2 regions of the Paenibacillus sp. Soil724D2 genome follow, and region 2 is predicted to be linked to the other one. Evidence: riboswitches for the same ligand, from Rfam matches in the RefSeq annotation. Region 2 holds a riboswitch; the other holds the start of a gene.
The links. Region 2 has a riboswitch for ZMP and ZTP ahead of rpiB (ribose 5-phosphate isomerase B). Riboswitches for the same ligand answer to the same signal wherever they lie in the genome.
Positions count from the first base shown of each region.

Region 1: linked by a shared signal. The riboswitch ahead of ASG85_RS13250 (bifunctional 5,10-methylenetetrahydrofolate dehydrogenase/5,10-methenyltetrahydrofolate cyclohydrolase) and the one ahead of rpiB (ribose 5-phosphate isomerase B) in region 2 are both predicted to bind ZMP and ZTP.

Region 1 covers NZ_LMRY01000012.1:29,919-37,342, forward strand. Annotated here, with positions in the region: gene racE (glutamate racemase) at 111-920, shown strand; gene ASG85_RS13230 (M14 family metallocarboxypeptidase) at 1,164-2,039, shown strand; gene ASG85_RS13235 (hypothetical protein) at 2,142-2,351, shown strand; gene ASG85_RS13240 (hypothetical protein) at 2,395-2,595, opposite strand; gene ASG85_RS13245 (hypothetical protein) at 3,100-3,279, opposite strand; gene ASG85_RS13250 (bifunctional 5,10-methylenetetrahydrofolate dehydrogenase/5,10-methenyltetrahydrofolate cyclohydrolase) at 3,406-4,257, opposite strand; ZMP/ZTP riboswitch at 4,320-4,399, opposite strand; gene ASG85_RS13255 (FAD-dependent oxidoreductase) at 4,478-6,727, opposite strand; gene ASG85_RS13260 (helix-turn-helix domain-containing protein) at 6,851-7,424, shown strand, end outside.
Region 2 covers NZ_LMRY01000031.1:48,717-56,140, reverse strand. Annotated here, with positions in the region: gene spoIIR (stage II sporulation protein R) at 121-879, shown strand; gene ASG85_RS23750 (L-threonylcarbamoyladenylate synthase) at 942-2,015, shown strand; gene ASG85_RS23745 (manganese efflux pump MntP family protein) at 2,080-2,640, shown strand; gene ASG85_RS23740 (low molecular weight protein arginine phosphatase) at 2,697-3,290, shown strand; ZMP/ZTP riboswitch at 3,367-3,447, shown strand; gene rpiB (ribose 5-phosphate isomerase B) at 3,551-4,009, shown strand; gene ASG85_RS23730 (TIGR01440 family protein) at 4,025-4,630, shown strand; gene glyA (serine hydroxymethyltransferase) at 4,690-5,940, shown strand; gene ASG85_RS23720 (ABC transporter substrate-binding protein) at 6,080-7,424, shown strand, end outside.

The DNA.
Region 1 (7,424 bases), on a different contig from region 2:
GTGTCCGACTAGAAATCTGATACGTTCACCTAGGTACCTTTCAGCTTGGACACTCATATCCTATTCATGTGGTTACGTAATTCATTAACCGGCAAAGGAAGCGGATAGGTGTGCAGCAAGCGATAGCCGTACTAGACTCGGGAGTCGGAGGATTGACTGTAGTAAAAGAACTTATGAGACAGCTTCCGCAGGAAAAAGTGATTTATTTCGGAGATACAGCTCGAAGTCCGTATGGTCCCCGATCTGCTGGAGAAGTGAGAATTTTCACGCGGCAAATCGTCGAGTACTTAATTCAATTTAATCCTAAAATGATTGTTATCGCTTGTAATACAGCAACCGCAGTGGCTATAGAAGATATTCGTGAACAGGTATCAATTCCTGTGATTGGCGTTATTTTGCCAGGAGCGAGAGCAGCGATCAAAAATACGCGAAGCGGTATCATTGGGGTTATCGGTACGGATGGCACAATCCGCAGCAAAGCATATGAACATGCATTAAGGTTGATTTCGCCGAACATTCAAGTATATAGCGAAGCTTGCCCGCTGTTAGCGCCGTTCGTAGAAAAAGGGCTTTTCGGTGCGGATGGTGCAAACGCGATTGTCGAGCAATCGCTCAGACAGCTAATCGGCAAGCCGATAGATTGCTTAATTCTAGGCTGTACCCACTACCCTTTTCTAGTGGAGTCCATTTCTCGTGTCATGGGACCAGAGGTGACCTTGATTTCTTCGGCGGACGAAACGGCAAGAGAAATCAGTACGATCCTTTACCACCGCGACATCCTGGCATCATCGGGGCAGCTTCCTATCCATCAATTTTTTTGCAGTGGTGAGTCCGAATTATTTAAGAAAATTGCGCAGAATTGGCTGAAAGAGCAAATTTCGATAACGCCTGTCGTTTGGCAGGTGCCTAATATTTTATAGGTGATGTGAATAGACCCTAATGGGGTCTATTTTTTATTTTTAATGGGAACGAAGTTTCATAATTATCAAAACTCAAAAATTTGATTTTAGAGTCATTCAGAAAATGGATTCCGCAACATGACTCGTACGTCCAGCAATCGCATAAGGGAGCATTAGGTATCTCCGCATGAATCCGCATGATTCGAAGCCTGCGGGCATAATCATAGCCATACGAACTAAGTAAATGGGCTGTGAGGTGGTCGTGTGTTAGGATACGGGTATTGGACACTTTGTGAAGAACTGAACCGGCTCTGCAAGATATATCCTTTTCTTCATGTAGAAGAGATAGGCGCAAGTGTGATGGGGAAAAGCATACCAGCTCTGCGAATTGGTCAAGGTACGAAAGAGATGCATTTCAACGCAGCGCTCCATGCCAATGAATGGATAACGACCCCGTTATTAATGCAATTCGTGGAAGACCTTGCTTGCTCCTATGCAAGAGGGACGGCTTGGCATGGCAGCAACATAAGGAGGCTCCTATCGGAGTATTCACTTTGGGTTGTACCCATGGTGAATCCTGATGGCGTGGAACTTGTTCTGTCTGGTGTTAATGAGGAACATCCCTACCAAGAGCCGTTGTTGCATTGGAATGGAGGATCACTGGATTTCAGGAATTGGAAGGCCAATATTCGCGGTGTTGATCTCAATGACCAGTTCCCTGCACACTGGGAGGAAGAGGCAGTGCGTAGAGAGAAGGTTGGACCTGGTGAGCGTGATTACGGTGGAGAAGCACCGTTAACGGAGCCGGAGGCGGCAGCTTTAGCTCAATTTACAGAATGCCATGACTTTGAGCTTGTCATTGCGCTGCATACCCAAGGTAGGGAGATTTATTGGAATTATCGCGACTATGAGCCACCGGAATCTGAAGTATTTGCCGAGCGATTAGCCCTAGCCAGCAGCTATCAGGCTGTTAAACTGACGGACAGTGACGCGGGTTACAAAGACTGGTTCATCCAACAATTTCGTAGACCCGGCTTTACCGTTGAAGTAGGATTTGGGGTAAACCCCCTGCCAGTGGAGTCTTTCGCAGCACTGTATGAGGAATTGGTTCCTATCCTATTGACAGCGATGGAACTTTAAAATTTGTCATAGACAAGTATAACGAACTTGAGCATGCTTCCCAAGAACCGTTCCGCCCAGACTTCATATACTGAAGGAAGGAAACTGTTGGGAGGCGTGGATATGGCACCACCTAAAGGGAAGGGTAAGGCATCCAAGAAGAAAGAACTTTCATCCAGAGTACAATACACGATGAGGCTTGTGGAGTCGTCCACATGTGCGGTTTGTAAGACACCGTGCACAAGAGGACTTCGGTACTTGGCCATGATGTCTGAGCCAGGAGCCGTTGGTAAAGGTGTTCCGTGTATTTTGACAAGAAGAAAAGTCACCTAATGCAAAAAGTCCACGCCCTTGTTATTTAAGGCGTGGACTTTCTTTATTGCGGGATATGTTCGCTTGGGATGGAACACTTATTTTCAATAAAACGAATTTGATTCTCAAGTCGATTCCGATGCTCTTCTTGTTTTTTGTCGGAAGAGGCTGCTTGCCCTTGGAATTGTTCAAGTTCTTGTTTTAAACTATGCAGGTCAGAGCCCGCATTCGCACAGTCATAATTGCTTTCTAACTGATCGAGCATATATCGGCCTCCTGATATGGAATATTGTTATTTCTTACCTTTCTTGTTGCTGCTCTGATCTTGTGTTCGAGTCGTTGTATTTTGTCTGGCGTGCCCTTGCTGCTTATGATCTTCTGACATTTGGTTGTTCACTCCTTAAAATGTAGGATTTTGGACGGTGCGTGATTATTATAAGCATTCGGCTGAATTTGATACGAAAAAAATAAAAACCCCGCGAGCGATTAAAGATCGTTCGTCAGGGCTGAGCTGTGGATGTGAAATGTTGCCGTTAACTCTAACCTTTCTTATTGGTTTTCTGATCTTGTGCACGTGCCGTTGTATTTTTTTGGGATTGTCCTGTTTTTTTATGAGATTCAGACATGGTTGTTCACTCCTTAAAATGTAGGATTTTTGCGCTGCGAGATTATTATGAGCATTCAGCCGAATTTGATGCGATAAAAATAAAAAGCCCCGCGAGCGATTTGAAATCGATCGTCAGGGCTATGTGCGATGAGTGGGTATGGATTAATGGTTCGGTGTCAGCAATTTATCTTCTAAGGATTGTTTAACCTTCTTGATCGCATCTGTCTCTAATTTGTGGTTTTGGTTAAATTTAGTGCCTGTCAATGCAAGCGCTTCCTTAACCGTCATTTCCACACGAATCAATTCTTCACCTTGCGGGATTTGCACGGAATTGTTGGGCATTTGTATCACTCCTATGTCAACTTTTTGAAGTGGAAACCTTGATTTGATGCACTTTTAATATAACACACCATGTAAGGTTAAACAAGGGTTATTAAGACCTATTTTAGAAAAAAGAATGTCGGAAACTCAAGTTATAAGATTGCTTTTTTCGGCAGCAAGAACGGTGTGTTTGAGCAGCATGGCAATGGTCACCGGGCCAATTCCAGCAGGGACAGGGGTAATTGCACTAGCTTTTTTTAGACAAGCTTCGAAATCGACATCGCCAATGTTGCCAGCATTATATCCAGCATCTAAAACGACAGCACCTTCCTTAATCCATGCTCCTTGAATAAAAGCAGGTTTACCAACTGCTGCAACGACAATATCAGCTAACCCGATAATTAGGGGGAGATTATTTGTTTTTGAATGGCAAATGGTTACGGTTGCGTTTCTATTCAGCAGCATAAGTGATACGGGTTTACCTAGAATCGGACTCCGACCAACGATTACTGCATGCTTGCCTTCAATTGGAATCTGATAATAATCCAGAATAGCTAGAATGGCTGCCGGGGTACAGGATGGAAAGCTGGCCGCTCCAAAAGCATTTTGAGCAAAGCCCAGCAGGGTAACGCCATCCACATCTTTTTCGATCTGAATGGCTTCAAACGCGGCTCTTTCATCAATATGGTGCGGAACCGGATGCTGCAATAAAATACCATGGATCTGAGGATCCGCGTTTAATTGTTGAATAACAGCAATAAGCTCCTCTGTTGTAGTTGCTTTATTTAGGTGGATTCGTCTGGAATCAATGCCTAACCGCTTGCATGCGCTGCTTTTCATACGTACATAGGTTTCGGAAGAAGGGTCATCGCCAACAAGTATGGTAGCTAAACACGGTAAGACACCTCTTACGGACAGTTGGTTGATTCTTTCGACTAGAGTTTCGTTCATGCTTTTCGCGACACGTGTACCATCCAAAATTAATTTTTCTGAATTCATTTTACCCTCAACCCTTCATTTGTTTGTAAAAACATAAAGAGGTAAGGGGGATGAATCCCCCTTACCTCTGCCCAGGCGTACGGCTGTAAGATCAATGTGCTTCCTCATGGGTATCCATGCTTCGCCAGTCACACATCAACTTTTAATTGATCTAATCATAATGGAAGGTTATGGAATACGCAACTCTTATAATGCTTTAAGGGTGTTGATAATTGCTTGATCAACCATAGCAACGAATTTCTATAATTTCTGCCCGTTCCGTCCCGTTCGTCGCTTCAACGACCACACGAAGTCGATCAGTCGTCACAGCTTCCGGCAAAAGATGAACATGATTACGTGTATGATTATCGAGCCTATCAGCGACTGTGGTCCAATCACCGCCGATGAAGGCCTGTATTTTATAGTCTTTGACCAGTTCAGGAATGATCTCGAATTCCGTCCGATGATGATGCAAATTAATTAAATCTTCATTCACGTCATCATTGAAAGTGAGATGTACACTTCGAATCTGCACAGCCTCTGGCCAACTGGCTTCAAGCCATTCAGGCTGGGAGACCTCAAGGCCGGCTGACGACCATAGATGAGGGCCTCCGTAAGGACGCTTATACCCATCGGCAGCTTTATCGGCTGCGAATGCGGATGTGGGTGAGAGCAGACGGAAGCAGATTGGCTTCCGAATGAAGGCATTCGCGCTCCAATCAATGACAGGCTGATGATGATGCATGTCACCGAAATCTGCGCTGTCTTCTGATGCAGCATCATGTTTGAAGGACAGCACGCCCGTTTGTGGTCTAGCGGATAGATGGATGGAAAGCGCCGGGTTGCTTCTGAGAATGATAAAAGCATTCTGAGCGGTTTCAGGATGCCAAGAAAGTGCAGCCTTTACCCACTGTTGAGAACCCTTAGCCACAGCTACTTGAATGGACGTCATCTGTTTGTGCGGGACGTAGTTCTGCGGCTTCCCAGTGCTCCAGAGCTCGACTGTCAGCTCCGTTGCCTCCGAAGCATCCAGCAGCAGCTCGATGCCGTCAATGAACGGATCTGCCGGCACAAGAAGCGCTACATGCGCGTTCAGCGGCAGCACCGACGCAGATTGCTCTAGCGCAAGTTGCGTCAAGGTGCTGGACGCCGTCATCTCTGCGCGTAGCACAAGATCGGCCGCATCCGCGTTCTTCAAACCGAGGACGGCTGCATCCTGTCGAAGCAGCGTCTGCTGAAGCTCGCTCAAGTGGTTGCTGTGCAGCTCGCGTGGGGAGATGCCCTTTGCCGCGCAGAGCGCGGCTCCTGTGCCCGCGGCTTCGCCAATGACGGCACACGTCGCCATGACGCGAGTCGTGCCAAAGGCAACGTGGGACGCGCTGATGTTGCGTCCCGCCATCAGCATATTCGTCACGTTGACGGAGTAGAGGGAACGGAACGGGATATGATAACTGCCGTCCATATGCATATGTTTAGAACCTTTGGCTGTGGCATACATCCCCTGCGGTGGATGTAAATCGATGGACCAGCCACCGAAAGCGACACGGTCTTCAAACTGCTCCTGTGCGATGATATCGTTCTGATTGAGCACGTAGTCCCCAACGAAACGACGATATTCCCTTTTCCCCGGAATGGAGCCGATCCATTCGAGCGTCAGGTTTTCACTCTCGAATTTACCGGAATTTTTGATATAATCCCAAATACCATAGATAACTGAGGACAGCTCATCCCTGATTCGCTCGTTTTCATGAACAACATCGTGCTCACCGCCCCATTCAATCCACCAATAAGCGCAGCCATTATCTCCGCTGCGAATGACGCGTTTCATGGGAATGGACGTTTGAGTGATGTCTTTCGCGAAGCTTGGTGCGATATATTTGACCGGGCGGCCTGCGTCTTTTGTATAGAACAGCAGGGTGCTTCCAAGTGTAATATCGTCCGCGACGAGCGGTGCCCATTCCTCATTAAACTCCTCTTGGGCTTCACGCCCAATACGATACTTCGCACCTGCGAGGAAACCGACTAGCCCGTCACCTGTACAATCAAGGTATACACGGCTATCGAAACGGATACGTCGTTCAGATCCCATCATCCAGCCTGTGACAGAACGAATCGTTCGACTAGTCTCGTCACCATCGGCGTGGACCTCATGGACATCCGTGTTTAAAAACAACGTGATATTCTTCTCTGCTTTGACTTTTTCCAGTACGATGAGGTCCCAGATATAAGGGTTTCCGTCGATATTACGGTACTGATTCTCCACAAATAGTTCACCCATGATGCCGGTTTCTCTAGCATTTCGATGAACTCCGTGAGAGGTAGCGCCGCATACCCAGACGCGAACCTCGCTGCTGGCATTACCGCCAAGTACAGGACGATTTTGGACGAGAGAGACGCTTTGGCCTAACCGAGCTGCAGCGATTGCCGCGCAAACACCTGCTAATCCTCCACCAACTACGGTTATGTCTGATAAAACAATTTCATGTTTCATAACTCAGCACCTCACTAGTTTATAGGATGTCTATAATTTCATTGTATAATATCCTATTTCCATTGAACATGCAGACAGTTACAATAGACATATACTTTATTTCAATATTGAAGGAGTGAAACAGTGTCTATTCGTGATGTGACTATGAAGCTCATCTCCCATGTCTATTGGCACCGTAAAGTGGAATTTATGCTAGAGGAAGATGAGTATCCTTGTTGGACGATATTTGCCGTAGAAGATGGCAGATTCTTCTATCGAGTCGGGGAGCAGAAAGGCGAAGCGAAGTTCGGAGACTTTGTCATATGTCCGCCCCATACCGTGTTTCGGAGGAAAACTCTCGAACCCCTGTCCTTTCACTTCCTGCAGTTTGTATGGTTATCTGAACCCAGTGTTGGCGATGAAGCCTTCTGGAAAGGAAAGTTGACCATTAACGATACAGATCGGTTATCATCCAATTATCGATATTTGAGACAGCTTCCCGGCTGGGATGAAGAGAGCACGCTGCACAAAGAACACATGGTGAACGATCTATTGCGTTTGGTCAAAATGGAGCGTGATCGCAAAGATGACCTTTCCTCAGAAGTCGATTTGTTGATGGAGAAAGCCCGGAGGCACATAACGGAATATGCATATGCAAGCTTATCCCTGTTGGATTTGGCGGTAACTCTGGGACTCACTCCCGTACAATTCACCCGCA
Region 2 (7,424 bases):
TGAACTCCCCCCAATTCCAACTCTATCAATTTTCGAAAATTTAAATAGATTACTAGGTTTAGCTCCTCCTCTTATTGCCCATACTGGCTAGTAGAAGCGAAGGGAAAGGGGCTTTTCCTCATGGTTAAGAGAACTAATCGTCAATCTTATAAATCTTTATTATTAGTAGTTTTTGCACTTATTGTTATGATAACTTGTTGGGAATCGAATCGTTCAAATGCGGCGGTTATTTCGCCTACGATACCGGAAGAATCAATTCGTTTACGTATTCTAGCAAATTCGGATTCGCCTCAGGATCAAGCGTTGAAACGCGAGATTCGTGATGCTATTATTGCTCGTATGCAGGAGTGGGTCGTTGGACCACAAACGCTGGATGACGCAAGGACCGTAGTAAAAGCCCATTTGTCCGAGTTTGATATCCTTGTTGGACAAATGATTGAAGCGCGTGGCTACAGCTATTCACATACCGTTGAGCTTGGTAAAGTCCCTTTTCCAACGAAAATGTACGGGAATGAAGTGTACCCAGCGGGAGAGTATGAAGCGCTGCGTGTGACGATTGGTACGGGGGAAGGTCAGAACTGGTGGTGTGTGTTGTTTCCGCCATTATGTTTCGTGGATTCCTTATCCGGAGAAGCAGTAGCATCAGCTGCTGTAGTAGCGAAAACGGAGGGTGATGGGAAGGTGCAATCCTCTCCAACACCTGCAACGAAAGTCAGTAAAGCTGCTTCAACAGTTAAACCCGACAAGTCTAACTCTGTCGTTAAAGACAGTAAAGCTACACAAGAGGAAGAAAAAACGGAATCCGTTGATGCAAAGCAGCCACAAGTTAAGTTTTTTATCTGGGAAATGGTGAAGAAGATTGTATCGTGGTTCAGCTAAGAAAATTCACCCCGTGTGTGTTTGTTTGAGGATCAGAATTTTATTTGAAGTTAGGATGATAGATGATCGTGACAAAATACTGGAAAGTGGATCAGGGGAAAGGGACCGAGATAAGTGGCTATTTGGCTGAAGCAGCCCTGCTTCTCCAAAGTGGTCAAACAGTAGCCTTTCCTACAGAGACAGTATATGGTCTTGGGGCAGATGCTACGAATACGGCAGCGGTTGAAGGGATTTTCACAGCAAAAGGTCGGCCTTCGGATAACCCCCTCATTGTCCATATTGCCGATGTCGAACAGCTTTCAAGTTTAATTCTTTCTGATCGTGTAACGTCGGATCATCGCCAGCTTATGGAGGTTTTCTGGCCGGGTCCTCTTACCATTGTGCTGCCTGTGAAAACAGGTGGCATTTCGCCGTTAGTTACCGCTGGTCTAAAGACTGTGGGTGTGCGAATTCCGGATCATCCCGTGGCTTTGCAGCTTCTTCGTGAAGCGGGACTTCCCATAGCCGCGCCGAGTGCCAATAGCTCAGGCAGACCTAGTCCAACACTCGCCTCACATGTCAGAGATGATTTGGATGGTCGGATTGGCGGGATCGTAGATGGTGGTGCAACGGGAGTTGGTGTCGAGTCAACTGTGATCGAGCTTGTAAATGATGAGCTGTACATTTTGCGTCCCGGTGGTGTTACGGCAGAGCAGCTGCAATCGGCACTGCCTACTATTCGGATTCATGAGCCAGAGCGGGAAGAGGTGCAAGATTCCGAAACACCGCGTGCTCCTGGGATGAAGTACACACATTACGCACCAAAAGGATTTATGCATATCGTTCAAGGTGGAGATACAGAAGCTGTTGCTGAATGGATCCAAAACGATCTTGATGCAGCTAAGGCGCGTGGTGAGTCAACGGGTATTCTTACTTTTGAGGAGAGAGCCTCTCGTTACCATGCTGATTTGGTTATTGCCTGCGGATCGTTATCGCAACCGGAAACAATCGCTCAGGATCTTTATGCTGCGTTAAGGCAATTTGATCAAGAAGGTATTCAATATATTGCTGCAGAGGGTTGTCCAGAAACGGGGATTGGCCTTGCGGTTATGAATCGACTTCGTAAAGCAGCCGGTCATCGGCTTGTACGTGTTTAGCTAGCATGATTCCCTGTTTGTCCGCATATCTTGAGAGAGAAACGTGGACAAGGGGGATAGTGCTATGCTCGCATCTGGGGTGGAGTTTGGGCAGCTGGTAACAATTATTATTATGGCGATTGCTTTAGGCCTGGATGCTTTTTCCTTAGGGATTGGCATAGGGATGAAGGGTATTCGTTTGATTGATATTATGAAAATTAGCTTCGTGATTGGTATATTTCACGTTCTCATGCCTTTGATGGGTATGTTTATGGGGCAATATGTTTCATTGCTGCTCGGGAATGTCGCTACAGCGGCTGGGGGATGTTTACTCATTCTTTTGGGATCGCATATGGTGTATAGTTCGATTCGTGGAGAAGAAGCAACTTCATTTGATCATAGGTCAGCTTGGGGATTAACGATCTTCTCACTTAGTGTCAGTATTGATTCATTCTCTGTTGGTGTATCCCTAGGTATGTTTGCTACAGACATCGTGTTGACGGTGCTGATATTTGGTTTGTTTGGAGGCTTGCTATCTATTGCAGGTTTATTGATTGGCAGGCGGGTAAGCGGCTGGGTAGGCGAGTATGGTGAGGCGTTTGGCGGGCTAATTTTGCTCACCTTTGGGATCAAGTTTTTACTGTGATACAATAGGGTATAGAAAGTTTTCATCTTAGCTTATGCTTACGATTAGGAGGGATCATGTTGCGAATTCTATTTGTTTGTACAGGAAATACGTGCCGCAGTCCATTAGCAGAAGGTTTGCTGCGTATCAGAGTGCACCAAGAAGGGCTTGCGGCGGAGGTTCGTTCAGCAGGGGTATCCGCGGTAACGGGCGGTCCAATTTCCCGAAATAGTGCATCGCTTTTACAGGAAGCGGGATTCAAGGAGCCCATTAGTTCTTTGGCGATCCAAGAGTCTGAAGTGAATTGGGCTGATCTCATTTTGACGATGACGATGGGGCATAAGCGTACGGTTATCCAGCGGTTTCCGGATGCGATTGAGAAGACTTTTACGCTCAAAGAGTACGTAGAGGATGACGCTCATATTTTACAGGCGATTGAGGAAAGGGAGCAGCTCGTTACGGAGCTTCAGCTCAAACAGGCTCTTTCACAAGCAGTTTCTGTAGAAGAAAGAAACCGCATTTTTAAGCTTGAACATGCGATTCCTGACTTTGATATTTCTGACCCGTTCGGAGGTTCCATAGAGATTTACCGACAAACGGCTGAGGAAATCAGCGGGAGTTTAGATAAATTGGTTCAGAAAATACGTGCACGAAATGAAGGCTCCAAATAACCCAGGTTCTAGATATACGAATTGCGGATACATCTTTACACATGGGGTAGAATGCGATAAAATAGAGGTATCAATCAAGACTCAATGTAACTGGCGACGAGTGGGAGCAACCACAATGGAGCATTGAGCTATACGGCCGGTCGCCTGGGCAAAAGAGCAACGCGCGTTTTCTAGCGTGTCCGCTCTTTTTTTCGTTTTCTGGTGAGCTTTGGGATATAATAGGATGGTCGAATTCGAACAAGCAAAGGAGCGTTCTATTCATGAAAATTGCCTTAGGTGCGGATCATGCAGGCTATCGTTTGAAAGATGTTATCATTCCTTTTATTGAGTCATTAGGTCACCAAGTCGTCGATTATGGCTGCAGCTGTGCAGATTCGGTCGATTATCCCGACTATGCGCTTAAAGTTTGTGAGCAAGTGGTATCAGGCGAAGCTGATAAAGGTATTCTGATTTGCGGAACGGGTATCGGGATGTCGATTGCCGCGAATAAAGTTCCGGGCATCCGTTGTGCACTCGTACATGATCTTTTCTCAGCGAAAGCGACGCGTGAACACAATGATACGAACGTACTAGCCTTAGGTGAACGTGTTATTGGACCGGGTGTAGCTGAGGAAATCGTGAAAATCTGGCTCGAAACCGAGTTTTCTCAAGGTGTTCGTCACCAGAATCGCATTAACAAAGTGCAAAGTATCGAAGACCGTTTCACACTGCATCCATAGGAACGGGGGATCATGATGACAGATTCCATTCTTTCTAATGTTGCCGAGGCTTTGGAAACAAATCTTCGGGAATTGGTCAAAGTCGGCAATCTCAGATCGGGTCAAATTCTGATTATCGGGACAAGCACGAGTGAAATTCTCGGGCATAGGATCGGTACATCAGGAACGCTGGATGCCGCCAAGCCGATCTTTGAAACGGCGCAGAGCATAAGCCGCGAGTTCGGGCTGCACTTAGCCTTTCAATGCTGCGAGCATTTGAACCGTGCAATCGTTATTGAGGAAGAGCTGCTATTGCATTCGCCTCAGCTTGAGCCTGTCTCTGTCATTCCGGTGCCAAAGGCCGGAGGTTCGATGGCCTCCTATGCGTACCGCCATTTCGCGAAGCCGGTCGTTGTCGAGACGATTCAGGCACATGCCGGCATCGATATTGGCAGCACGCTTATTGGGATGCATTTGCGCCGAGTAGCTGTGCCGGCAAGGCCGCCGGTCCGAAACATTGGCCATGCCTATGTGACGATGGCTTTTACCCGGCCTAAGTTGATTGGCGGTACAAGAGCTGTTTACCTACCTGATGAAGCGGAACAACTCTATCAAACAGCCGCACCCGATGCGGATTGTTAGCCATTACCTCTATGAATAAAGACTTAACAAATAAGACTACCCTGTAGGAGGAATTTAAAATGACAAACTTTTTGAGCAAACAAGATCCAAAAATTGTAGAAGCGATGAACCTTGAGCTTGCCCGTCAACGTGACAAAATCGAGCTTATTGCATCCGAAAACATCGTTAGCCAAGCTGTTCTTGAAGCTATGGGTACAGTACTAACGAACAAATATGCTGAAGGTTACCCTGGCAAAAGATACTATGGCGGCTGCGAGTACGTAGACATCGTAGAAGATATCGCTCGCGATCGTGCAAAAGAGCTTTTCGGTGCTGAGCACGCGAACGTTCAACCGCATTCCGGCGCACAAGCCAACATGGCTGTTTACCTGGCAGCTCTAAACCCTGGAGATACGGTACTGGGTATGAACCTGGCACATGGTGGTCACTTAACGCACGGTAGTCCAGTGAATGCTTCTGGTATTCTCTACAACTTCGTTGCTTATGGCGTAAGCGAAAAAGATTTCCGCATTGATTACGACGATGTTCGTAAAGCTGCGTTCAAACACAAGCCTCGCATGCTCGTAGCTGGCGCAAGTGCTTACCCGCGCACGATTGATTTCGAAGCTTTGGCTTCCATCGCAAATGATGTAGGCGCGCTGTTCTTCGTCGATATGGCGCATATCGCGGGTCTTGTTGCTGCTGGTTTGCATCCGAACCCAGTGCCGCACGCACATTTCGTAACGACAACAACGCACAAAACGCTTCGCGGTCCTCGCGGCGGTATGATTCTTACGCGCAAAGCTTGGGCAGCAGCGATCGATAAAGCCGTTTTCCCTGGTACTCAAGGTGGTCCTTTGATGCACACTATCGCAGCTAAAGCTGTTTCCTTCGGTGAAGCTCTGCAACCAGATTTCAAAACATACGGACAAAACGTGATCAACAATGCGCAAGCATTGGCGACTGCTTTAACAGCTGAAGGGATTAACCTTGTTTCCGGCGGTACGGATAACCACTTGATGCTGATCGATTTGCGTAACTTGAACATTTCGGGTAAAGACGCTGAACACGTTCTAGACGAAATTGGCATTACTGCAAACAAAAACGCGATTCCTTTTGACCCAACAAGCCCGTTCATCACTAGCGGTATCCGTCTAGGTACACCGGCTGTAACATCCCGCGGTATGAATGAAGAAGCGATGAAAACAATCGCGAAAGTAATTGGACTTACCCTCAAAAACCCGAAAGATGAAGCTGTTCTTGAGAAAGCACGCGGCTTAGTGAAGGACCTGACAGCGCAATATCCGCTTTACCCAGGTTTAACTTACTAATTCTGATTTAAAAATAGGTTCAGGCCGGCTCTCTGGAGTCGGCTTTTTTTTCATCCTTTTATCCGTCCAGGGACTGTTGACGAAAGTATGGGGGCAGACCTATACTTCTTGGTAATTCGTGTAAAAGGAGGTTGCATCCATGCAGCTTGTTTTACAGTACGTGCAGTTGAAAACAACCATGATGCGGGTTCACAATTTTCAACAAACCGATATGGATGTGCCCGTGTCCGTTGAAGAAATAGCCGGTTACCTGTATTGTACGGAACGAAATGTGAAGATATTGATTCGCAAGATGGTTGAGATGGCATGGATTTCCTGGACACCAGGTCGCGGGCGCGGCAATCGTTCTACGATTCGGTTTCTGGCTTCGGTCGAAGATCTTTTGTTTGCGGAAGCGAAATTGCATGTTGAACAGGGGAATTTGAACAGCGCAATGAGTTTGTTTCAAATTGAAGGATTGGATTCCGGAGTCATGGATCGATTCTTAGCTTGGTTAGGAAGTTACTTTGGGTATAGAGGGACCCTTGAGCCTGGCGATACTGAAACCCTTCGATTGCCGATGCAGATGAGAGTTTTGACCCTAGACCCTGTAGATGTGCTCTTCTCAGGCGATCTCCATTTGGTAAAACAGGCTTTCGATACGCTGATCTATTTTGATCCTGCATGCGGCAGCTTGGAGCCAGGTTTGGCGCATGACTGGGAATGCAATGAAGATGCAACAATCTGGACTTTTTATTTGCGTAAGCGAGTGCGATTCCATCATGGTCGAGAGATGACTTCGGCAGATGCGGTCTTTTCGCTTAATCGGGTGCGTACGCTCGGCACGGAAGACTCTCCAAACCGGTGGCTGCTGGAATCCGTCAGAGATATCCGCGCAGTGGATCGGCTGACCGTTAGAGTCGAGTTGAAAGCGCCGAATTATATGTTTCCTCATTATGTAAGTTCCTTTCAAGCCGCGATCGTACCGGCTGATGTGTACAGCGCTCAGAAAGTAAGCGATCCAGGCATGCTGCCCGTCGGGACGGGTCCGTTCCGGATTACGAGGTATGATGAGGGGGGCGTCACATTCGAAGCGTTCGAGGATTATTACCGGGAGTCCGCCCACCTGGATCGTATCGAACTGCTTTGCGTTCCGGAAATGGTGAGTGAGCGAAGGTGGCAGCAGCTAAACTTCCAAATGGGTAAGCTCAGCCATTCTAAACAGCCGGCACCCGCGCATTGGTGCAAAAAAGAAATCATGATGCTGGGTTCTAGCATGCTGGTCTTTAATTTACGAAAGGGTGGGCCTCAGCAGGATATCCATTTTCGTCAAGCACTTCAGCTAGTACTTAATCGTAGCGGTATGATTAAGGAACTGGGGCTATATAATGCGATACCTGCCGCCGATTTCTTGCCGACCGATTCACCAATCGAATTGCCGGAAGATAACCAGCCTGAACGAGCTAGAGAATTACTGAATCAATGCGGATATGAAGGCCAGCCGA